2 regions of the Bradyrhizobium sp. 87 genome follow, and region 1 is predicted to be linked to the other one. Evidence: predicted binding sites of a transcription regulator. Region 1 holds the regulator's gene; the other holds the start of a gene.
The links. The regulator PhoB, encoded in region 1, activates phosphate uptake and scavenging genes when phosphate is short. The targets are predictions, from matches to a motif close to TGTCATNNANCTGTCAT.

Region 1 (11,772 bases):
GCTCGCCATTGGTCGCGATCAGCCAGCAGCCTTCGCCACGCTCGAAACCAAGGTCGGACCTGGCGAAAACGGGGAGCAAATGCGGCGCTGCGCTGTTAGTCATGATGGTCACTTGAATGTTGCGGACGGAGTGAGCGTGCATTGCGCAACGCACCATCGACCGGCCCGGAAAACGAAACGTGCCGCCTCTTGAGGGCGGCACGTGCGACTATCTTAGGCCTGGTGAAACGGGTGTCAATGCCGCCCGGAAAGCCTCGCGAAACGCTGAATCCGTAGTCTTGCGGTGCCGATTTTGCGGGATTTGGCCACGGAACATGTGGAAGCGAGTCGGCGGACTCTTGCGCGGGAGTCACGCCATATTGTAGCGTTTGGATTGTCAGATACGACATCTCGTGCAGTGGTTCTGATCTTTAAGTCCTTATGTACCGGCGTAAACGTTCGGGCGTTCAAGACGCGCCCGGCGAGCCTTAAGGGATTCTGGCGGCACGGGTTTTTGAAGGCTTAGGCATTCGCTGCGAGGCCCCAGGATGGCTGGCGCGCAGCGAGGGAAAGGGTGCAATGACGGTTTTGACCTGGTCCGATGATCGCGTCGAGCAGCTGAAAAAGCTCTGGGAGGCCGGACTTTCGGCCAGCCAGATCGCGGCGGAGCTCGGCAATGTGACCCGCAATGCCGTGATCGGCAAAGTGCACAGGCTCGGCCTTTCGGGCCGCGCCAAGAGCCCATCATCGGCAGCGCCGCGGCCGCGCAAGGCGCGCCCCGCGCAGCACATGATGCGGGTGAGCCGCCCGATCTCGCGCGGCAACACCGCGCTGGCGCAGGCCTTCGAGGTCGAGGCTGAGCCGGATCCGGTCACCTACGACAACGTGGTGCCGATGAGCCAGCGGCTGTCGCTGCTGGAATTGAACGAGGCGACCTGCCACTGGCCGGTCGGCGATCCCTCGAGCCCGGACTTCTTCTTCTGCGGTGGAAGGGCGCTGTCCGGACTGCCCTATTGCGCCCAGCACTCGCGCGTTGCGTACCAGCCCGCGTCGGATCGGCGCCGCGCACCGGTAAAGCCGGGTCCCCGTTAGTCGTCACGCGAAGACAGTTCAACAATTTCAGTGTCGTCCCGGCCTAGTGCGCAATTGCGCACGGGGGGCCGGGACCCATACTCCGAGCACGCAATAATCGTGCGGAAGGGGTCACTCCGAGTCTTCGCCAAACCACGTTCGGTGGTTATGGGTCCCGGATCAGCGCTCGCTTCGCTCGCTTGTCCGGGACGACGGCTGAGAATGCAGGGACAGCTCGCCAACAAACAAGCCTGCAACCCTACACCTGCTCCGCCTTCGCGAAGCGATCATCCAGCGCGTAGCCGGCGCCGCGGACGGTGCGGATCGGGTCCTGCTCGCGGCCGAGATTGAGCAGCTTGCGCAGGCGGCCGATATGCACGTCGACGGTGCGCTCGTCGATATAGATGTCGCGGCCCCAGACGCTGTCGAGCAGCTGCTCGCGCGAGAACACCCGTCCCGGATGCTCCAGGAAGAACTCCAGCAGGCGATATTCGGTCGGACCGAGATCGATCGGCCGGCCCGAGCGCGCCACGCGGCGCTTGTCACGGTCGAGCTCGATGTCGCCAAAAGCAAGGACGGTGGCGAGGCGCTCCGGGCTCGCGCGCCGCAGCAGGCCTTTCACGCGCGCCAGCAGCTCCGGCACCGAGAACGGCTTGACGATGTAATCGTCGGCGCCGGTCGCAAGACCCCGCACCCGCTCGCTCTCCTCGCCGCGCGCGGTGAGCATGATGATCGGGAGCTGCTTGGTCTCGGGACGGGTGCGAAGCCGCCGGCACAATTCGATGCCTGACAGGCCCGGCAGCATCCAGTCGAGCACGATCAGATCGGGGATGTGCTCCTTGAGGCGGGTGTCGGCGTCGTCGCCGCGCATCACCGTCTCGACGTCATAGCCGTCGCCTTCGAGGTTGTAGCGGAGAAGCTCGGTCAGGGCTTCCTCGTCCTCAACCACCATAATGCGTGCGCCCATCGGGTCGTCGCTCCTTAAGTCTTCAGGTGTTCGGTACCGTGTTGGCAAAGGTCGTCATGTCGCCCTTCGGCCGCTTGTCGGTGATCGCCTGGCCCTCGATCATGTAGAACACGGTCTCGGCGATATTGGTGGCGTGGTCGCCGATCCGCTCGATGTTCTTGGCGCAGAACATCAGATGGATGCAGAACGAGATATTGCGCGGATCCTCCATCATGTAGGTGAGGAGTTCGCGGAACAGCGAGGTGCAGATGGCGTCGACTTCCTCGTCGCCCTTCCACACCGCCATCGCCGCCGGCAAATCATGCGCGGCATAGGCGTCCAGCACCGACTTGACCTGCTGCTGCACGAGGTCGGTCATGTGCTCGAGGCCGCGGAACAGCTTGAGCGGATGGAAGTCCGTCTCCAGCGCCGCGACGCGCTTGCCCATGTTCTTGGCGAGGTCGCCGATGCGCTCGAGATCGGTCGCGACGCGCATGGCGCCGACGATCTCGCGCAGATCGACCGCCATCGGCTGGCGGCGGGCGATGGTGAGCACCGCACGCTCCTCGATGCGCTTCTGCAGCGCGTCGAGCTCGGTGTCGATGGCGACGACGCGCTGGCCGAGCGGGACGTCGCGGCGGATCAGCGCGTCGACGGACTCGACGATCATGCGCTCGGCGATGCCGCCCATCTCGGCGACCAGGCGAGTGAGTTCCTGGAGGTCGGTGTCGAAAGCCTTTGCGGTATGTTCAGAACCCATGTCGCGTCTCCTAGCCGAACCGGCCGGTGATGTAATCCTGCGTGCGCCGATCTGACGGCGACGTGAAGATCTTGCTGGTGTCGTCGAACTCTATCAGCTCGCCGAGATACATGAAGGCGGTCTTGTCGGAGACGCGCGCCGCCTGTTGCATGTTGTGGGTGACGATAGCGATCGTGTAATCCTCGGACAGCTCCTGGATCAGCTCCTCGACCTTGGCGGTCGAGATCGGGTCGAGCGCCGAACAGGGTTCGTCGAACAGGATCACCTCGGGCCGCACCGCGACGGTGCGGGCGATGCAGAGGCGCTGCTGCTGGCCGCCGGAGAGCGACAGGCCGGAGGCGTTGAGCTTGTCCTTGACCTCGTTCCACAGCGCGCCGCCGCGCAGCGCCTTCTCGACGCGGCCGTCCATCTCGGACTTCGAGATCTTCTCATAGAGACGGATGCCGAACGCGATGTTCTCGTAGATCGTCATCGGGAACGGCGTCGGCTTCTGGAACACCATGCCGACGCGGGCGCGCAGCAAATTGAGGTCCAGCCTGGGGTCGAGAATGTTGGTCTGATCGAGCATGAGCTGACCGGTGGCGCGCTGGCCGGGATAGAGGTCGTACATCCGGTTGAAGATGCGCAGCAGGGTCGACTTGCCGCAGCCCGACGGACCGATGAACGCCGTAACGCGGTTGGCGCCGAGCGTCAGGTTGATGTTCTTCAGCGCATGGTGCTCGCCGTAATAGAAGTCCAGGTTACGCACGGTCACCTTGGGGGGCGCCTCGGGCAGCACCGCCGCGTGCGGCAGTCCACCGGACGCGCTCATCGACACGGAAAGATCACTCATTTTGCGGTCCTCTCGGCGCCAAGGATGCGCGCGAAAATATTAAGGGCAAGAACGGTCAGGGTGATGAGCAGCGCCCCGCTCCAGGCCAACTGCTTCCAATAGGCATAGGGGCTCTGCACGAAGTTGTTGATGGTCACAGGCAGGTTCGCCATCGTCTTGTTCAGGCCGAGGCTGAAGAACTGGTTCGATAGCGCGGTGAACAGCAGCGGCGCGGTTTCACCGGCGACGCGAGCGGTCGCGAGCAGCACGCCGGTGATGAGACCCGATCGGGCAGCACGATAAGCGATCCGCTTGATCACCAGCGAACGCGGCAGGCCGAGCGCCGAGGCCGCCTCGCGCAACGCGTTCGGCACCAGCAGCAGCATGTCCTCGGTCGTGCGCAGCACCACCGGGATCACGATGACCGCGAGGGCGAGCGAGCCTGCGATCGCCGAGAAGCCGCGCATCGGCACCACCACGGCGCCGTAGATGAACAGGCCGATGATGATCGAGGGCGCCGAGAGCAGGATGTCGTTGATGAAGCGGATCACCGAGGTCAGCCGGTCATTGCGGCCGTATTCGGCGAGATAGGTGCCGGCGAACATACCGAGCGGCGCGCCGATGCCGACGCCGATCACGGTCATGATCAGCGAGCCGACGATGGCGTTGAGCAGACCGCCCTCGTTCGATCCCGGTGGCGGCGTGTTCTCGGTGAACAGCTGGACATTGAGTCCCGCCAGCCCGTTGTAGAGCAGCGTGATCAGGATCAGCGCGAGCCAGGTGACGCCGAAGGCGGTTGCGGCGATGCAGAGCCCGCGGACGACGATGTCCTTGCGGCGTCGGCGTGAATAGATCGGATTCATGGCGCTAATTCCCCGCCTTCTTTTCCAGCCGCATCAGCATCAGCCGCGCCGCTGCGAGCACGAAGAAGGTCAGAACGAACAGCAGGAGGCCGAGCAGGATCAGGCCGGATTGGTGCAGGCCGTCGCTCTCGGCGAACTCGGATGCGATCGCCGCCGAGATCGTGGTGCCCGGCGCAAAGATCGATGACGAGATCCGGAACGAGTTGCCGATGATGAAGGTCACCGCCATGGTCTCGCCGAGCGCGCGGCCCAGCGCCAGCATGATGCCGCCGATGACGCCGACCCGGGTGTAGGGGATCACCACGCTGCGGACGACTTCCCATGTGGTGCAGCCGACGCCGTAGGCGGCTTCCTTCAGGACCGGAGGCACCGTCTTGAACACGTCGACCGAGATCGAGGTGATGAAGGGCAGCACCATGATGGCAAGGATCAGCGCGGCATTGAACAGGCTGAGATAGGACGGGGGACCTGCGAAGATCGCGCCCAGCACGGGAACGCCGTCGAAGATCTTGATCATGAAGGGCTGGAACGTGTTGGCCAGGAACGGACCCAACACGAAGAAGCCCCACATGCCGTAGATGATCGAGGGAATACCGGCGAGCAGCTCGATTGCCATGCCGATCGGGCGGCGCAGCCATTGCGGGCAGAGCTCGGTGAGGAAGATCGCAATGCCGAGACCCACGGGAATGGCGATCAGCATCGCGATGAAGGAGGTGACGAGCGTGCCGTACATCGGCCCGAGCGCGCCGAGCACCGGCGGATCTGCGGAGGGCGCCCAGCGCTGCGTCCACAGGAAGGAGACGCCGTATTCTTTCATCGCCGGGAAAGCGCCGACGATCAGCGAAATGATGATGCCGCCGAGGATCAGAAGCACCGAGATCGCGGAGAGCCGCGTAATCCAGTAGAAGGTAACGTCGCCGAGCTTGAACGCGCTCAAGGCCTTGGCGCGGTCATACGGTCCGGCGTCGTCGATTACATCGCTCTGAACGGCCATCTCTGCCACGCCGATCCCCTGTACCAAATAGTATACGTTTTTTGTTGGTCCGTGCCCCGGATGCAGCGCAGCGCATCCGGGGCACGAGCGTCGCGAACCTAGCTCTTGATGTCGGCAGCCCAGGTCTTCTCGATCAGCTGAACGACCGGATCCGGCATCGGGATGTAGTCGAGCTCTTCAGCCGCCTTGCCGCCGCTCTTGAAGGCCCAGCGGAAGAACTTGATGGCTTCCTGCGAGGCCGCCTTGTCGGTGGCGTCCTTGTGCATGAGGATGAAGGTCGCCGCCGTGATCGGCCAGGATTTCTCGCCGGGCTGGTCGGTCAGGATGACGTAGTAGCCGGGAGCCTTGGCCCAGTCGGCGTTGGAGGCGGCCGCCTGGAAGGCTTCGACGGTGGGCTGCACAGGCTTGCCGGCCTTGTTGATGAGACCGGTGTAGGTCAGCTTGTTCTGCTTGGCATAGGCGTACTCGACATAGCCAATCGAGTTCTTGGTCTGGCTGATGTTGCCGGACACGCCTTCATTGCCCTTGGCGCCGACGCCGACCGGCCACTCGACCGCGGTACCCTCACCGACCTTGCTCTTCCAATCCGCGCTGGCCTTGGCGAGGTAGTTGGTGAAGTTGAAGGTGGTGCCCGAACCGTCCGAACGGCGGACCACGGTGATGGCCTCCGAGGGCAGCTTCACGTTCGGGTTGAGCTTCTTGATCGCGGCGTCGTCCCATTTGGTGATCTTGCCGAGATAGATGCTGGCCAGCGTCTCGCCGTCGAACACCAGTTCACCGGGCTTCACGCCCTCGATGTTGACGACGGGCACGATGGCACCCATCACCATCGGCCACTGGACGAGGCCGTCCTTCTCGAGCTGCTCGGCCTTGAGCGGCGCATCGCTGGCGCCGAAGGTCACGGTCTTGGCCTGGATCTGCTTAATGCCGCCGCCGGAGCCGATCGACTGGTAGTTCAGACCGTTGCCGGTCTCCTTCTTGTAGGCGTCGGCCCATTTGGAATAGATCGGGAACGGGAACGTCGCGCCGGCTCCGGTGATGTCGGCAGCAAAGGCCGCCGTCGTCGATGCGGCGACAATGCCAGCAGCGACGAGTGTTTTGAGGAAATTCATGCTGGTCTCCATACAGGGGAGCGAAGCGCCATCCGCGCCCGATCGCGCTCCCCGTGCCGCCCCTTTAGGAGCGGACAGCTGAGCTTTTACGAAGGTTTGGTGACAGTCGGATGACAGTGTTAAGCAGCTGAAATCGCTGGAATTTAGCTCAGAGCCGCAGGCTTGCCCTGGGGAAAACAGGCGGTGAAAGTGGCGCCCTGTTTGGGCACGCTTTCGATCAAAAGCCGGCCGCGATGACGGTTAAGAATATGTTTCACCAGCGACAATCCCAGGCCGGTGCCGCCCTGCGAGCGGCTGTCGCCGACATCGACCCGGTAGAAGCGCTCGGTCAGCCGCGGCAGGTGCTCCGGCGCGATGCCGGGGCCGAAATCCCGGACCAGCACCCGGATTTCCTGAGTTCCATCAGGGGCCGCGCCTGATATCAGCGACACGATAATGCGTCCACCGGAGGCGCCGTATTTGAGCGCGTTCTCGATCAAATTCTCGAACAGGCGGAGCAACTCCTCGCGGTCCCCCGCGATCAGCACCGGGGTCTCGGGCAGCTGGGTCTCGACCTCGACCTGGCGTTCCCGCGCCAGCGGCTCGAGCCCATCGGCGACCTGCAAGATGATCGGCAGCAGGTCGACCAGGGTGTCGGGCCGCACATGGGCCGACAGCTCCACCCGCGACAGCGACAAGAGATCGTCGATCAGGCGCGCCATCCGGGTGGCTTGGTTGTGCATGATGCCGAGGAAGCGCTCGCGCGCCTTGGGATCGTCCTTGGCCTGGCCCTGGAGCGTGTCGATGAAGCCGGACAGCGCGGCCAGCGGCGTGCGCAGCTCGTGGCTGGCATTGGCGACGAAATCGGCCCGCATTTCCTCGACCCGGCGCAGCGGCGTCTGGTCGTGAAAGGTCATCAGCATGCATTTGTCGGCGCCGCCAAAGGTGGTCGGCACCGGCACCGGCGTGATGGTCAGCTCCATCCAGCGATCGACCGGGACATGGTCGAGATAGGTCGCGCGCCGCGGCTCGGTGGTCGCGATCGACTCGCGCAGCGCCGTGATGATCTCGGGCGAGCGCAGCGCGAACTGGGCGAGCTCATTCCGGCGCAGTGCCGGCGCGAGCTGGGCGGCTGCGGCGTTGAGATGGATGACGCGGCCGGCGCGGTCGAGCAGCACCGCGGGATCGGGCATGCCGGCGACCACTGCGGCGACCGCCGCGCTCTCGACCGGGTTGACGCGGCGGGTCTCTTCGCGCGAGGCGGCGGTATCGTGCAGGCGCCACGGGATCAGCGCTGCGGCCGCGATGCAGAGGAACACCGCAATCGCATGCAGCGCCGATAATTCCCCCAGCGAGACCACCACGGATAGCGCGAGCGCCGCGGCGATCAGGATGACGGTCGAGTGCCGCAGCCGGTCGGACCAGGGCGGGGAGGAGGGAGAAGTTGGGGCGTCGATCGCCATCGGGGCGGGCTTCTCCAAAAGGCCTTGCGCCGGTCAGGCGCCGCTGTCGCTGCGCTTTCTCACGTAAGCGGCTTCAGGCGCGGGGCCGGGGTCGAGCTTGAGCGCAGCCTGCTGCAGGCGCTTCGATCGTGCGCCGATGATAACTTCGCGAAACGTCAGCAAGATTACAGATATGACAAAAGGGGACAGATAATAGAGGACGCGGAACAGCAGCATCCCGCCCAGCAGCTCCTCGCGGTCCATCTGCCAGAGCCCGACCAGCATCGCCGCGTCGAACACGCCAAGGCCTCCGGGCGAATGGCTGGCAAAGCCGAGCAGCGTGGCCGAGACGAAGATCACCGCGACCACCACGAAACCGAGATTGGGCTCGTCAGGGACCAGCACGTACATCGCGAGCGCGCAGAAGCCGAGATCGATGATGCCGATCGCGATCTGGAGCAGCGTCAGCGGGCCGCCCGGCAGCATCACGGTCCAGGGCCCGCGGCCGACCATGCGCGGCTGGGTCCAGACCCAGACCACGTAAGCGACCAGTCCGACGATGATCATCATCGCCAGCATCCGGTTCAGCCAGGGCGGAAGCATGTCGATCGAGGCCGCGGCTTCCGGATGATAGGAGATGCCGAGGCCCAGCACCGCGGCATTGCCGAGCCAGAAGGTCAGGCCGGCGAGGAAGCAGATCTTTGCGACGTCGATCGCGTTCAGGCCATAGGCGGAATAGATGCGGTAGCGCACCGCGCCGCCGGTGAAGACGCTGGCGCCGACATTGTGGCCGATCGAATAGCTGGTGAAGGCAGCGAGCGCGTTAATCCGATAGGGCACGTGGGGATGGCCGATCGCGCGCACGGCGAACAGGTCGTAGAAGGTCAGCGTGAAATAGCCCGCAGCGACGAACAGCGCCGCCATCGCGATCTGGCTCGGCTCGGTGCTCTTGATCGCTTCGAGGACTTCGTTGACATCGATGCCGCGCAGCATGTGGTAGAGCACATAGCAAGCGATGCCGATGACCGCGACGCTGATCACAACTCCAAGCTTATGCAGGATTTGCTTCTGGCGCAGAAACGACATCGCCCCGCGTATGGCTTCCAGCATCTAAACCTCGAACAACGCTTCAGCGGCCAGGGTGGCCGGCGAACAGGCGGACGACACGCAGGCACCCGACGAATCCTCGCCGGCGGCTCCGGCATCGCGCATGCCCCCTGCCCCTCCACTAGCGCGTTTTGGGGCGGAGTGGAATTCGACAATTCGAACAAAAAGTCGTGGCTTCAAGGTTTTAGGCAGGTTGCGGGCTCCTGATGCACGGTTTGGCGCTTTCGGCGGCAAGCCTGACGCGAATCTCCATGGCCATCCTGGCGCAGACGCCATGAAGTTTTGATGATTTCGGCCGTACAATGTTCCGTCACGGCTTAAGTCGAAATCAATCTATGGGCGGGATTTCGCTGTTGAAAGAGGGTCGCGCCGCGCGCGGCCGCTGCGGCGCGCACGATTACGTGGCCGACGGCTCGCGCTCGATCATCCGGTTGCACTGCGACATCACAGACGTCATTGCGGCCGCCCGCCAGCGGCCGCGATGAGCACGTCGTTCGGAGGTAGCGTTCTGCTCAGGCCGCAAGCTGCGGGCGCACTGCCTCGATGCCCGCGATCCAGCCGGCGACGGAGCGCCCGATCGCCTCGGGGTGATCCTCCTGGAGGAAATGCAGGCCGGCGCCGAGACGAACCAGCGCGCAGTGCTTCAGGGAGGCTGCAAACCGTTCGGCAAATTCCGGTGAGACCAGAGCTCCGGGCTCGCCGGTGAACAGGAGCTTTGGATAGAACGACGCGGCCAGCGCTGCATGCGCGGACTGCAGAGCCTGATAAACGTCAGCGGGCTCGCCTGCGATCGGCAGTTCGCGCGGAAGTGCAAGAACGGGCCGGCGGCTCTCTGGTGTTGGAAACGGCGCGCGATAGGGCGCCATCTCGTCATCGCTGAGCTTGCGGACCATGCCGCCGGGTAGCACGCGCTCGACGAAGGCATTCGCCTCGAGGATCATCGCCTCGCCCTCGCCCGGCGTCCTGAATTTACGGAAGGCCGCCCGCGCCGCCTCGGCATGCTCCTGCTCTGCGGCAACCTCGGTGTCGTGGAAGTCCTGCCAGGTCGGCATCGGACGAATGAATTCCATGAAGGCAAGGCCGCGCACGAAATCCGGCCGGCGCGCCGCAAGATGAAATGCGAGCGCCGTGCCCCAATCCTGCGCGACCAGATAGGCCGACGTAATGCCGCGCTGTTCGATGAAGGCATCGAGATAGCGGACGTGGTCGAAGAAGCGATAGGCGATGTTGGGCTTGCCGGACTGACCGAAGCCGATGTTGTCGGGCGCGAGGCAATGCGCGACCGGTGACACCAGGGGCATGATGTTGCGCCAGATGTGCGAGGACGTCGGATTGCCGTGCAGGAAGAGCGCGACCGGCGCGTTCTGCGCGCCTGCCTCACGATAGGCCATGCCGCTTCCGAGGACGGACGCTTTGCGAAGCTTGATGTCGATCTGCTTGGTCATGTCAGCTCCTTGAACACGGTTTGGAATGCGATGCTCTTGAAACGTTCGAGCGCTTTGGGATTGCGGTCGACCTTCATGCGCAGGATCGCGCCCTGCCAGGACGCGAGCAGGAAGTCTGCGAGCTCCTCGGGCTCGAAATCGGATGCGATCTCGCCGCTGGTTTGGGCATCCCTGATGCAGGCGGCGAACGGCATGCGCCATTCAGCAAAGATGGCCGCAAGGCGCGCGCGCAGCATCTCGCTGCTGCCGGTCGCCTCCAGACTGAGATCGCCGATCAGACAGCCGCGGCCGTAGCCGTCCGCTTCGAGCCGGCCAATGATGATGTCCAGGTAGCGCTTCAGCCGAGCCCGCGGGGTCAGCGAGGTGTCGTCGAGCGCCTCGGCGACCAGCCCCCTTGTGATCTCGAAGTAGCGGTCGAGCACCTCGGAGGCGAACGCTTCCTTGGAGCGGAAATGATTGGTGAAGGACCCCTGCGGCGCGCCCGCAGCAGTGGTGACGTCGCGCACGCTGGTGCCGTGATAGCCGGTCCGAAACATGACCTTCAGGCCGGCGTCGAGAATGGCGTCTTTGAGCGAGGGCTTGGGCATGGCGTTATAATACGTACGTACGTATTATTGTCAAGCGCGCTTTGTCGCCCTGGAAATCTGATGGCAGCGCAAGTTGATGAGCGCGATAGCGGGCGCGCGTTTGCCTCTCAGCTCAGCCGCTCAGGCCGGTGGCATGCTGCGCGCGACCACACGGTCGCGCAGCCAGGCGCCGATGCCGCCGCCGACGAGGTAGCAGGCGAACATGACCAGGCCGAGGTCGAGCCAGTAGCCGAAGCGACCGGGGACCACATGCGCGAACGAGGCCGCGACCAGGCCGGCAACAAGCACGGCGAGCCAGCGCGCGGTCACCTTCGAGGTGCCGTTGCCGCGTTGGACCACCGAGATCCAGCCCATGCAGAAGCCGAGCAGCAGCGAGCCGATCAGCCAGCCCAGATGGAACGAGACGAGATAGGGCATCGTCACCTCACCAGAAATTCGATGCGGCGGTTCTGCGCCTTGGCGTCTTCGCTGTCATTGCCGGCGACGGGCTGCGTGCTGCCGTAGCCGACCGCGGTGAACCGGTTGCCAGGCAAGCCGGCCTTGACCAGGTAGTCGATCACCGCCTTCGCGCGCTTCTCCGACAGTGCCTGGTTGAAGGAATCCTCGCCGTCGGCATCGGTATGCCCGGCGACCTCGATATTGGTGGTGGGACATCGCAATGCCGTCTCGATCAGAT
Region 2 (11,772 bases), 660 kb from region 1:
GCTTCCTGATCAGCGAAGCGGGCCTGCGCGCGACAGGGCTCGTCCAACCCGGCAGCCTGGTGCGCTGGGTCTATCGTGTGAAGCTGCCGGAGATCGCCAACAACGAGCGCGCCACCGACGCCTTCATCGCGGACGCCCGCAACGCCGCGCCGCAGGCCGGCTGGGAGGTCCGCAGCCGCTCCAATGCCTCGCCGCAGCTCGAGCGCAACATCAACCGCTTCACGCAGTTCCTGACGCTGGTCGGCCTCGCCGCGCTGCTGGTCGGCGGCGTCGGCGTTGCCAATGCCGTCAAGGCCCATATCGACCACAAGCTCGAGGTGATCGCGGCCTTCAAGGCCGTCGGCGCCACCGGGCGCGACGTGTTCGGCATCTATCTCGCCCAGGTTCTCCTGCTCGCCGCGATCGGCTCAGTGATCGGCCTCGCACTAGGCGCCGCCATGCCGTTCGCGATCGTCGGCCTATTCGGCAAGCTGCTGCCCCTGCCGGTGGTGCCGGCGGTGCATGCCGACGAGCTCGCGCTGTCGTTCGTCTACGGGCTGCTCACGGCGCTTGCCTTCGGCCTGTGGCCGCTCGGGCGAGTGCACGACGTGCCGGTGGCGGCGCTGTTCCGCGACACCATCAGCTCCGAATGGCATCGGCCACGCTGGAGCTATCTCGTCTTCATGGCCGTCGTGATCGCGCTGCTCATCGCGGTCGTGATCGGGCTGTCCTTCGACAAGCGCATCGCCGCGGTGTTCGTGGCCTCCTCCGTGGTCGTGTTCGCGCTGCTCCGCGGCATTGCCGCCCTGCTGATGACGATCGCACGGCGGCTGCCGCGCACGCGATGGCCGATGCTGCGACTTGCGATTGCCAACATCCACCGGCCGGGCGCGCTAACGCCCTCGGTCGTGCTGTCGCTCGGGCTCGGGCTCGCCGTGCTCGTCACCATCACCCAGATCGACGGCAATCTGCGCCGGCAGTTCCTGGCGGCGCTGCCCGAGCACGCGCCATCGTTCTTCTTCATCGACATTCCGAGCACGCAGGCCGAGCAGTTCGACACATACCTGCGCCAGATCGCCCCTGGCGCGAAAGTCGACGACGTGCCGATGCTGCGCGGACGGATCGTCGGAGCCCGTGGTGTCCGCGCCGAGGAGCTCAAGCCCAGCACCGATTCCGAGTGGGTGCTGCAGAGCGACCGCGGCCTGACCTATACCGCCGAGCTGCCGAAGGGCTCCAAGGTGGTCGAGGGCGAGTGGTGGAGCGCCGATTATTCCGGCCCGCCGCTGGTTTCGATGGAGAAGAAGATCGCGGACGGACTCGGCCTCAAGGTCGGCGACGAGGTCGTGGTCAATATCCTCGGCCGCGACATCCCCGCGAAGATCAGCAATCTGCGCAGCATCGACTGGCAGGGCCTCGGCATCAATTTCGTCCTCGTGTTCTCGCCGAACGCATTCAAGGGCGCGCCGCACACCCACATCGCGACGCTGACGGAAGCCGGCGGCGATGCGGCCGGCGACGGCAAGATCATCAAGGAGGTCGCTGACGCCTATCCGATGGTGACGAGCGTGCGCGTGCGCGAGGTGATGGAGACGGTCGGCTCGGTCGTGACCAACCTGGCGCTGGCGATCCGCGGCGCCAGCGCGGTGACCCTGATCTCGGCGATCCTGGTGCTCGGCGGCGCGCTCGCCGCCGGCCATCGCCACCGGGTCTACGATGCGGTGATCCTCAAGACCCTGGGCGCGACCCGGCTGCGGCTGCTCGGCGCCTATGCGCTCGAATACCTCCTGATCGGGCTTGCCACCGCGGTCTTCGGCGTTTTCGCCGGCAGCGTCGCGGCCTGGATGATCGTGACCCGGCTGATGACCCTCACTTTCGTCTGGCAGGGCGGCAGCGCAGCCGGCGTGGTCGCGGCTGCCTTGGTCGTCACGGTCGGCCTCGGGCTCGCCGGCACCCTGCTGGCGTTGAACAAAAAGCCCGCCACGGTGTTGCGGAATTTGTGACAAATGGTAGCGGGCGGCGGCACGGGAGCGAAATCGCACGATTCCAGCGATTAACCACGTCCGCTCGTCTGGATTGCAGGTAAGGGCGACATTCAGCCGCGCGTGGACGGTTGCAGCGAATGTGTTAGTTTCCCACATATCGAATGGGTTCGGAGCCCCGATTGTTAGCCAAAATTTAGTCGGCAGACATCGGTATCCGAGATAGAATTTGACGAACCGGCGGCATGGCGACCCTCATGCCGGACCGGACCAACCAACGGGAATTCGACCATGTCGGACCTAGACCGCAATTACGCTTCTCCTTTCGGCAGGGCCGCCGGGCGTGTTGACGCCGCGACGGTCGATGCCGGCCTGCGCGCCTACATGCTGCGCATCTACAACTACATGAGCATCGGCCTGGCCATCACCGGCCTTGCCGCCCTCGGCGTCTACATGGCCGCCGTGACGGACGTTCCGACCCCGGAAGCCGTGCGGGTCGGCAAGCTGTTCCTGACGCCGTTCGGCTACGCGATGTTCGTCAGCCCCCTGAAGTGGCTGTTCATGCTCGCGCCGCTCGCCATGGTGTTCGTGATCTCGGCAGGCATCAACCGGCTCGCTCCTTCGACCGCCCAGATCCTGTTCTGGGTGTTCGCGGCACTGATGGGCGTCTCGCTGTCCTCGATCTTCCTGGTGTTCACGCACACCTCGATCGTCCGGGTGTTCTTCATCACCGCGGCGACTTTCGGCGCGCTCAGCCTCTACGGTTACACCACCAAGCGTGACATGAGCGGAATGGGTTCGTTCCTGTTCATGGGCCTGATCGGCATCGTCATCGCGAGCCTGGTGAACCTGTTCCTGGCGAGCTCGGTGCTGCAGTTCGTCGTGTCGGTGGTCGGCGTGCTGGTGTTCGCGGGCCTCACCGCCTGGGATACCCAGCGGCTGAAGAACGACTACATCTACGGTTACGCTTCGGCCGGCGGTGACATCGCAGAGCGTGCGGCCATCACCGGCGCGCTGTCGCTGTACCTGAACTTCATCAACTTGTTCACGCTGCTCCTGCAGCTCCTCGGCCAGCGCGACTAAGCGCCAGCCCAGAGTGGACGACAGCAACCCCCGGCCGAGAGGCCGGGGTTTTTGTTTGGGGCGAGCCTCTCAACACCCACCGTCATTGCGAGCGCAGCGAAGCAATCCAGAGTCCCTCCGCTGGTGCATTTCTGGATTGCTTCGTCGCAAGGGCTCCTCGCAAGGACGGAGTATGAGGAAGCACGGTTGCCTCTTCCAGCCGCCCCGGGAAGGCTCTAATCTTGCGGCATGTCCGCACCCGATATCAGGCCCACCACCGAGGCCGACCTCCCCGCCATCACGGCTATCTATCGGCAGGCTGTCCGCGAGGGCACCGCGACGTTCGAGCTGGAGCCGCCCGACCTTGCCGAGATGACGCGCCGCTACCGCACGCTGATCGACGGCGGCTACCCCTATTTCGTCGCCATCCTCGACGGGCGCGTCGCCGGCTACGCCTATGCCGGTGCCTACCGGCCCCGCCCGGCCTACCGCTTCACGGTCGAGAACTCGATCTATCTCGATCCATCCTTCCACCGCCGCGGCATCGGGGCGCTCCTGCTGGAGCGGCTGATCGTCGAATGCGAGGCACGCGGCTTCCGTCAGATGATCGCGGTAATTGGGGATTCCACCAATGCCGGCTCGATCGGCGTGCACACCAGGGCCGGCTTCAAAATGATCGGCACGCATCCCAGCGTCGGGCTGAAATTCGGCCGCTGGCTGGACACGGTAATGATGCAGCGGAGCCTCGGCGAGGGCGCCAAGAGCGTGCCGGGGAAGTAAGGCCCGTAGCCCGGGTGAGCGAAGCGATACCCGGGAACGCTGCAAGCAAAGACCCGGATGTCGCTACGCTCATCCGGGCTACTGGATCCCTGCTACACCACCGCCAATTTGCGATCGATCACCAGGAGCACGCGCTCCAGTTCGTGGCCGCGGCGCAGGATCAAGCCCGTCGCCGAGATCACGCTGTACATGCCCTGCTTGCGCGCGAGGCGCGGATCCTTCTCGATACGATAGATCGGCACTTCCGAGGCGCGGCGAAAGACCGAGAACACAGCGCGATCCCTGAGGAAGTCGATGGCATAGTCGCGCCACTCGCCTTCGGCAACCATCCGGCCGTAGAGATTGAGAATACGGTGCAGCTCGAGCCGGTTGAACGTCACGCGGCTCAGTTGCGCATTCGAAGCGGCGGGGCGCGCCGCCGCACGCTGTTCGCTCGGATCGGTATCCTCCGACAGACTCATAGGCCGCCTCCTGTCGCATCAGCATGACCGCGTCCGCGAAGACCGTCCCTCGACCGCGGATCATGACGGTTGCATGATTGCGCCAACTGTTCCCCACCGCAAGGGCCCTTGGAAGGACCTTGGAATCGGAGCCAATCCGCCCACACGCAGCGGTGGAACTCTGTCGCGGCAAACCGTCACGGGATCGTTAGCAGGAATCATAGTGTCGCCGCTTTTCCGCCAAGCGACTGCCGCCCTGCGTTGCGAAAAGACCTATGTGCGTTGACCCGGTCCTTTCGGTTCCGGATTCCTCAGCCCCCAGCCCCCCGGGGCCGTCAGGATCGGGTCTGTTCGCACGACAAGGAGGGCCAACGCGAGTTGGTCCTTTTTTGTTTGAGTCGAATTGTTTGGGTCGGGATGTTTCTGCCTCGACGGATATCTCAGCATCTCAGCAAAAACCCTTTCCCCTCATCCTGAGGAGCCGCGAAGCGGCGTCTCGAAGGATCGAGGCCGAGCTGCCTCAGCAGGGCCTGCATGGTTCGAGACGGCGCTGACGCGCCTCCTCACCATGAGGATTGAGAGTGTGCTTGAGTCGGACGATTCGAAGTGCGCGTCAGTGCAGCGACGTGTACGCCGCGCCCAGCATCGGGCCCGGTCTCTCCCGGCTGCCGTCCTGGACATAGACCACGGCACCGTCGACGCCGTCACGCGTGAGGTTCTCGATCGGCACCGTCCAGCTTTCCGGGCGGCCGGTCCAGTCGCCGACCTTCAGCAGGTTGCGCACCACGTTGTGATAGATCACTTGCTGTCCGCGATTTTCGCCGCGACTGATCGCGATCGGCACCGACCTCGCAATCGAGCAGATCCAGACCTCGCCGTGGGACGCCGTCGGCTCCTTGCTCGCGGCCACCGAGACGTTGATCTGCTTGCCCGCGAGCGACATCGTCACCGGCACGCTCATCACACCAGTGCCCGTCTCGGTTTTGCCGATGGCGCTTTCGATGCCGGTGCGGTCGCTGCCGACGACATGCGTGGAGCCGTTGACCACGACCTGCGGCGTGTAGACTTCGCGGTCGCCGCGCATGCGCGAATACGCACGCTGCCGTGCAGAGAAGCGCGAATCGGCCAATGTGTCCTTCCAGCCGAGATAGTCCCAATAGTCGATCGGCATGCTCAGCGCGATGATCGAGGGATCGCGGGCGAGGTCGCCGATGATCTTGTCGGCCGGCGGGCAGGAGGAGCAGCCCTGCGAGGTAAACAACTCGACAACGGCGCGGGGATCAGCCTCGGCAGGGCGGATGACGGCGACGATTGCACAGAGACCAAGAGCTCCCGACCAGAGGGCACCGGACCAGCGTGAAACCAGATGAGAAGCCGTCATTGTTGTCATGTCGAACGCCGCACACCATTGCTCGTGAGAGGGAAATCTTACCGCCGGATGGTCACCGTAATCTTACGGGCCTCACACATTTGTTGTCCGTCCAAGAACCGTACAAGGGGAGGTTCTGTGCCGGGCGGGCCCATCTGAAGCCTGCCGCAAACGCGTGAAGGCGGCCTTGTGATAGGCCGCCTTCGTGTAACCTACTACTCACTTCGCAGTGAGCCACCGTTCACAAATCCGCGCTTACGCCGCGAGCTTGCGTAGCACGTAGTGCAGGATGCCGCCGTTGCGGTAGTATTCGAGTTCGTCCAGCGTATCGATGCGGCAGAGCAGCGAAACGCGCTGCAGCGAACCGTCGCCGGAGACGATCTCCGCGGTCAGCTTCTGGCGCGGCTTGAGGTCGCCAACGAGGCCGCGCAGCGTGACCTTCTCGTCGCCCTTCAGACCGAGCGACGACCAGGAGGTGCCGTCCTCGAAGGTCAGCGGCAGCACGCCCATACCGACCAAATTGGAGCGGTGGATGCGCTCGAAGCTCTGGCAGATCACGGCGCGCACGCCGAGCAGACGGGTGCCCTTCGCGGCCCAGTCGCGCGAGGAGCCGTTGCCGTATTCGGCGCCGGCGAACACCACCAGCGGCACCTGCTCCTGCTGGTACTTCATCGCGGCGTCGTAGATCGACATCTGCTCGCCGTCGGGCCAGTGCTTGGTGAGACCGCCTTCCGGAATATTGCCGTCGGCGCCCTTCAGCATGAAGTTCTTGATGCGGATATTGGCGAAGGTGCCGCGCATCATGACTTCGTGGTTGCCGCGCCGCGTGCCGTACTGGTTGAAGTCGGCCGGACGCACCTGGTGCTCGCTGAGATATTTGCCGGCGGGCGAGGTGAGCTTGATCGAACCGGCCGGCGAGATGTGGTCGGTGGTGATCTTGTCGCCGAACATGGCGAGGATGCGGGCCTCGACGATGTCGGTGACCGGCTCCGGCTCCTTCTTCATGCCTTCGAAATAGGGCGGGTTCTGCACATAGGTCGAACTCATGTTCCAGCGATAGGTTTCGCTCTCGACCGTCTTGATCTTGCGCCAGTTGGTGTCGCCCTTGAACACGTCGGCATACTTCTTCTTGAAGATCGACGCGGTCACGAACTTCTTCATGAAGGCGTTGATCTCCTTGGTCGTCGGCCAGATGTCCTTGAGGTAGACCGGCTTGCCGTCCTTGCCTTCACCGAGCGGCTCGACGGCGAGGTTCTTGGTGACGGTGCCCGCGAGCGCGTGGGCGACCACGAGCGGCGGCGAAGCCAGATAGTTCGCCTGCACGTCCGGTGAGACGCGGCCTTCGAAGTTGCGATTGCCGGAGAGCACCGCAGCCGCGACGATGCCGTTGTCGTTGATCGACTTCGAGATCTCCTCGGGCAGCGGACCTGAATTACCGATGCAGGTGGTGCAGCCGAAACCGACCAGGTTGAAGCCGACCTTGTCGAGATCGGCCTGGAGACCGGAATCGGCAAGATAGGCCGCCACCACCTGGCTGCCCGGGGCGAGCGAGGTCTTCACCCACGGCTTTGCCTTGAGGCCCTTCGCGGCGGCGTTGCGCGCCAGAAGACCGGCGCCGATCAGCACGCTCGGGTTCGAGGTGTTGGTGCAGGAGGTGATCGCGGCGATCACGACGTCGCCATGGCCGATGTCGAAGTTCTTGCCGTCGACGGCGAAGCGCTTCCCCGGCTCCTCGGCCTTCTTGTATTCGCTGGCGAGCGCGAGCGAAAAGCCCTCGGCCACGGACGGCAGCGCAATGCGGCCTTCGGGGCGCTTCGGGCCGGCCATCGAGGGCACGACATCACCGAGGTCGAGCGTCAGCGTTTCCGTGAACACCGGATCGGGCGACTTGGCGGTACGGAACAGCCCTTGCGCCTTCGCATAGGCCTGCACCAGCGCGACGCGCGCCGAGGCGCGGCCGGAGGTCTTGAGATAATCCAGTGCGGCGGCATCGACCGGGAAGAAGCCGCAGGTCGCGCCATATTCGGGCGCCATGTTGGCGATGGTTGCCTTGTCTGCGACCGAGAGATGGTCGAGGCCGGGGCCGAAGAACTCCACGAACTTGCCGACGACGCCGAGCTTGCGCAGCATCTGCGTCACCGTCAGCACCAGGTCGGTCGCGGTGACGCCTTCCTTCATCGCGCCCTTCAGCTTGAAGCCGACGACGTTGGGCAGCAGCATCGACAGCGGCTGGCCGAGCATGCAGGCTTCCGCCTCGATGCCGCCGACACCCCAGCCGAGCACGGCAAGGCCGTTGACCATGGTGGTGTGGGAATCGGTGCCAACCAGCGAGTCGGGATACGCGACCTCGAAGGTGCCGGTCTTCTTGCCGACCGTCATCTTCTCCTTCTTGGTCCACACCGTCTGGGAGAGATATTCGAGATTGACCTGGTGGCAGATGCCGGTGCCGGGCGGCACGACGGAGAAGTTCGAGAACGCCTTCTGGCCCCATTTCAGGAACTCGTAGCGCTCCTGGTTCTGCTTGTATTCCTCGGTGACGTTCTTGCCGAAGGCCTTGTTGTCCCCGAAGAAGTTCACGATCACGGAGTGGTCGATGACGAGATCGACCGGCACCAGCGGATTGATCTTCTCGGCGTCGCCCCCGAGCTTCTGCATCGCGTTGCGCATCGCGGCGAGATCGACCACGGCGGGCACGCCGGTGAAGTCCTGCATCAGCACGCGCGCCGGGCGGAAGGCGATCTCATGCTCCAGCGACTTCTTGCGCAGCCACTTCGACACCGCGACGATGTCTTCCTTCTTGACCGAGCGGCCGTCCTCGTTGCGGAGCAGGTTCTCGAGCAAAACCTTCATCGAGTAGGGGAGTTTCGAAATTCCCTTCAGACCATTCTTCTCGGCCGTGGGCAGGCTGTAATAGACATAGGTCTTGGCGCCGACCTTGAGGGTCTTTTTGCATTTGAAGCTGTCGAGCGAGGTCATGTAGGAAATCCCAATTGTCAGTTATACCCGGCAGGGTATTTTAACACCGTCAGCGTAGGCAGGCTGAGTCACTTGCAGGGGCAGGTTGAGTTGCCGCATCAAGTAGTTCCGGGCTTATAGAAGCTTTCTAACCGCGCCGCCACAGCCACAATCGTGCCGCGGCAATCCGCGAGCCAAAAATTCCCATGCGCTACCCCAAGTTTTCCTGAGGCCTGGCTTTGAGCGGATCGATACGAGGCAAGATGCAGCTTTCCGGACGCGGGGTCAGTTGCGTGCGGGGCGGGCGCGAGGTGTTTTCCGCGCTCGATTTCGAGGCCGGCTCCGGCGAAGCCGTGGCGGTCGTCGGCCGCAACGGATCGGGCAAGACCTCGCTGCTGAGGCTGATCGCGGGCCTGCTCATTCCGGCGAGCGGCACGATCGCGCTGGACGGGGGTGACGCCGAGCTGACGTTGCCGGAGCAATGCCACTATCTGGGTCATCGCGACGCCCTGAAGCCAGCCCTGAGCGTGGCGGAGAATCTGACGTTCTGGGCCGATTTTCTCGGCGGCGAGCGTTTCGACACCGGCAAGGGACTCGCCACCGTCGGGCTCGACCATGCCGCCGATCTGCCCGCCGCCTTCCTGTCCGCCGGCCAGCGCCGCCGGCTGTCGCTGGCCCGCCTGCTCACCGTCCGCCGCCCCGTCTGGCTGTTGGACGAGCCGACCACGGCGCTCGATGTCGCGGGACAGGACATGTTTTCCGGATTGATGCGCGGGCACTTGGCGCGCGGCGGCCTGATCGTCGCCGCCACCCATGCCCCGCTCGGGATCGATTCGCGGGAGCTGCGGATCGGGGGTGCGGCGTGATTCGGGTCGACCCTCAGGTTTCCAAGCGGCCGAACTCCGCCCTCTCCGTTCCCTCTCCCCTTGTGGGGGAGGGTCAGGGAGGGGGGTGCCACACGGCGCACTCTCTCGGTTCTCGCGTTCGGCAGGCGGGCGCTCCGTTGCTAGCAGCCCGCACCCAAGAACCATCTTCCTCGGGGCTACCCCCCTCCCCCGCCCTCCCCCACAAGGGGGGAGGGAGCGCAGCTCGCCCGGCGCAACCGGCCGACGCTGCCTCCTCACCTCTGGGAGCAGTGGCATGACCGCCCTGTCTGCCCTCATCCGCCGGGATATCCGGATCGCGCTCCGCGTCGGGGGCGGGGCGTTGATTGGCGTGCTGTTCTTTCTGACCGTGGTGGTGCTGATGCCGTTTGCTGTGGGGCCGGACCTGGCACTGCTGTCGCGGCTCGGACCCGCCATCCTGTGGCTGGGGGCGCTGCTGGCGAGCCTGCTGACCCTGGACCGGCTGTTCATGGCCGACCACGAGGACGGCTCGCTCGACCTGATCACGATGAGCCGGACCCCGCTGGAACTCGCCTGCGCGTCGAAAGCGCTGGCGCATTGGCTGGCCGCCGGCCTGCCGCTGATCGTCGCAACCCCCGTGCTCGGCCTGCTGCTCAACCTCGACATGGTCGCAACCGGTGCTGTGGCGCTGACACTGCTCGCCGGCACCCCGGCGCTGACATTTACCGGGATGGTCGGTGCGGCGCTGGCGGTGACGCTGCATCGTGGCGGCTTGCTGATAGCTGTCCTGGTGCTGCCGCTGTCGATACCGGTGCTGATCTTCGGCGTCGCAGCCTCGCAGGCGGCGATCGTCGGACCCATGACGTTCGGCGCGCCGTTCTCGATCCTGTGCGCGCTGTCGCTGGTCAGTCTCGTGATCGGCCCCTTCGCGGCTGCGGCGAGCCTGAAGCATGGGCTGGATTGAGATGGGCTGGACTGACCTTGACCCCGATCAACTTTCGCTGCGGACTTTCGTGCTGATTGCGTGAGCGCTTACCGGTGATTATCAGGATACCATGACGCTGATCGACCTCGCCAACCCCACACGGTTCCTCGCGCTGACGGCGCGGCTGCTGCCATGGCTTGCGGCCGCGACCATCATCCTGCTCGCGATCGGGCTCTATCAGTCTGCCACCGCACCCGACGACTATCAGCAGGGCGCGACGGTAAAGATCATGTTCATCCACGTGCCTAATGCCTGGCTGTCGATGTTCGTATGGGGCGTGATGAGCATTGCCTCGCTCGGCACGCTGGTGTGGCGGCATCCGCTTGCCGACGTCGCCGCCAAAGCGGCCGCCCCGATCGGCGCCAGCTTCACCTTCCTTGCGCTGCTCACGGGCTCGCTGTGGGGCCGGCCGATGTGGGGCACCTATTGGGAATGGGACGCGCGGCTGACCTCGGTGCTGATCCTGTTCCTGATGTATCTCGGCCTGATGGCGCTGTGGCGCGCGGTCGACGAGCCCTCCCGCGCGGCGCGCGCCGCCGCCGTGCTGACCCTAGTCGGCGCCATCAACCTGCCCATCATCAAGTTCTCGGTCGACTGGTGGAACACGCTGCACCAGCCGGCCTCGGTGATGCGGATGGGCGGCTCGTCGCTCGACAGATCATTCCTGATTCCGTTGCTGGTGATGGCGGTCGCGTTTACCCTGCTGTTCGTCACGCTGCATCTGGCTGCGATGCGCAACGAGATTTTGCGACGGCGCGTGCGGTCCCTGCAGATGATGCAGGCGAGCCGTGTGGCGTTTGCAGAAGTCGGCACCGGCTCGCGTGAAGGCAGCACGTCAAAAGAAGCTGGGGCTGCATGATCATGTCGCTCGGTCCCTATGCGTCTTTCATCGTGACATCCTATGCCGCGGCCGCCCTTGTGGTCGTGATCCTGATCGGCTGGATCGTGCTCGATCATCGTAGCCAGACACAGCGCCTGCGCGAGCTCGAGCGCAGCGGCGTGACCCGCCGCTCCGGCCGTAGCGCGACGGATCGGCCATGAGAGATCGAGCATGAGAGATCAATCATGAGCGAGCAATCGACGTCCGCTCCGCCGCAGCGCCGCACCTTCCTGATGGTGCTGCCGCTGATCGCCTTCATCGGCTTGGCGCTGCTGTTCTGGTTCCGGCTCGGCAGCGGCGATCCCTCGCGAATTCCGTCTGCGCTGATCGGACGCCCCGCGCCGCAAACCACGCTGCCGCCGCTCGAGGGATTGCAGGCTGACAATGTGCAGATCCCCGGCCTCGATCCCGCCGCGTTCAAGGGCAAGGTCAGCCTCGTCAATGTCTGGGCGTCCTGGTGCGTGCCGTGCCACGACGAGGCGCCGCTGCTGACCGAAT

Region 2: IVB50_RS09875 (DUF2794 domain-containing protein) is a predicted target of PhoB. The motif match lies at 4,324-4,340, and genes of this name have one in related genera.

What each region holds. Positions count from the first base shown of each region.
Region 1 is NZ_JADPIQ010000048.1:716,385-728,156, reverse strand. It holds gene IVB50_RS12945 (aspartate aminotransferase family protein) at 1-103, opposite strand, end outside; gene IVB50_RS12940 (GcrA family cell cycle regulator) at 559-1,071, shown strand; gene phoB (phosphate regulon transcriptional regulator PhoB) at 1,310-2,017, opposite strand; gene phoU (phosphate signaling complex protein PhoU) at 2,040-2,756, opposite strand; gene pstB (phosphate ABC transporter ATP-binding protein PstB) at 2,767-3,588, opposite strand; gene pstA (phosphate ABC transporter permease PstA) at 3,585-4,430, opposite strand; gene pstC (phosphate ABC transporter permease subunit PstC) at 4,435-5,424, opposite strand; gene pstS (phosphate ABC transporter substrate-binding protein PstS) at 5,523-6,536, opposite strand; gene IVB50_RS12905 (ATP-binding protein) at 6,680-7,978, opposite strand; gene IVB50_RS12900 (lysylphosphatidylglycerol synthase domain-containing protein) at 8,012-9,067, opposite strand; gene IVB50_RS12895 (hypothetical protein) at 9,400-9,549, shown strand; gene IVB50_RS12890 (haloalkane dehalogenase) at 9,577-10,509, opposite strand; gene IVB50_RS12885 (TetR/AcrR family transcriptional regulator) at 10,506-11,096, opposite strand; gene IVB50_RS12880 (membrane protein) at 11,217-11,513, opposite strand; gene IVB50_RS12875 (OmpA family protein) at 11,516-11,772, opposite strand, start outside.
Region 2 is NZ_JADPIQ010000048.1:61,336-73,107, forward strand. It holds gene IVB50_RS09860 (FtsX-like permease family protein) at 1-1,979, shown strand, start outside; gene IVB50_RS09865 (Bax inhibitor-1/YccA family protein) at 2,250-3,041, shown strand; gene IVB50_RS09870 (GNAT family N-acetyltransferase) at 3,270-3,800, shown strand; gene IVB50_RS09875 (DUF2794 domain-containing protein) at 3,893-4,261, opposite strand; gene IVB50_RS09880 (DUF1223 domain-containing protein) at 4,854-5,630, opposite strand; gene acnA (aconitate hydratase AcnA) at 5,865-8,585, opposite strand; gene ccmA (heme ABC exporter ATP-binding protein CcmA) at 8,828-9,430, shown strand; gene ccmB (heme exporter protein CcmB) at 9,705-10,373, shown strand; gene IVB50_RS09900 (heme ABC transporter permease) at 10,465-11,253, shown strand; gene ccmD (heme exporter protein CcmD) at 11,250-11,435, shown strand; gene IVB50_RS09910 (DsbE family thiol:disulfide interchange protein) at 11,460-11,772, shown strand, end outside.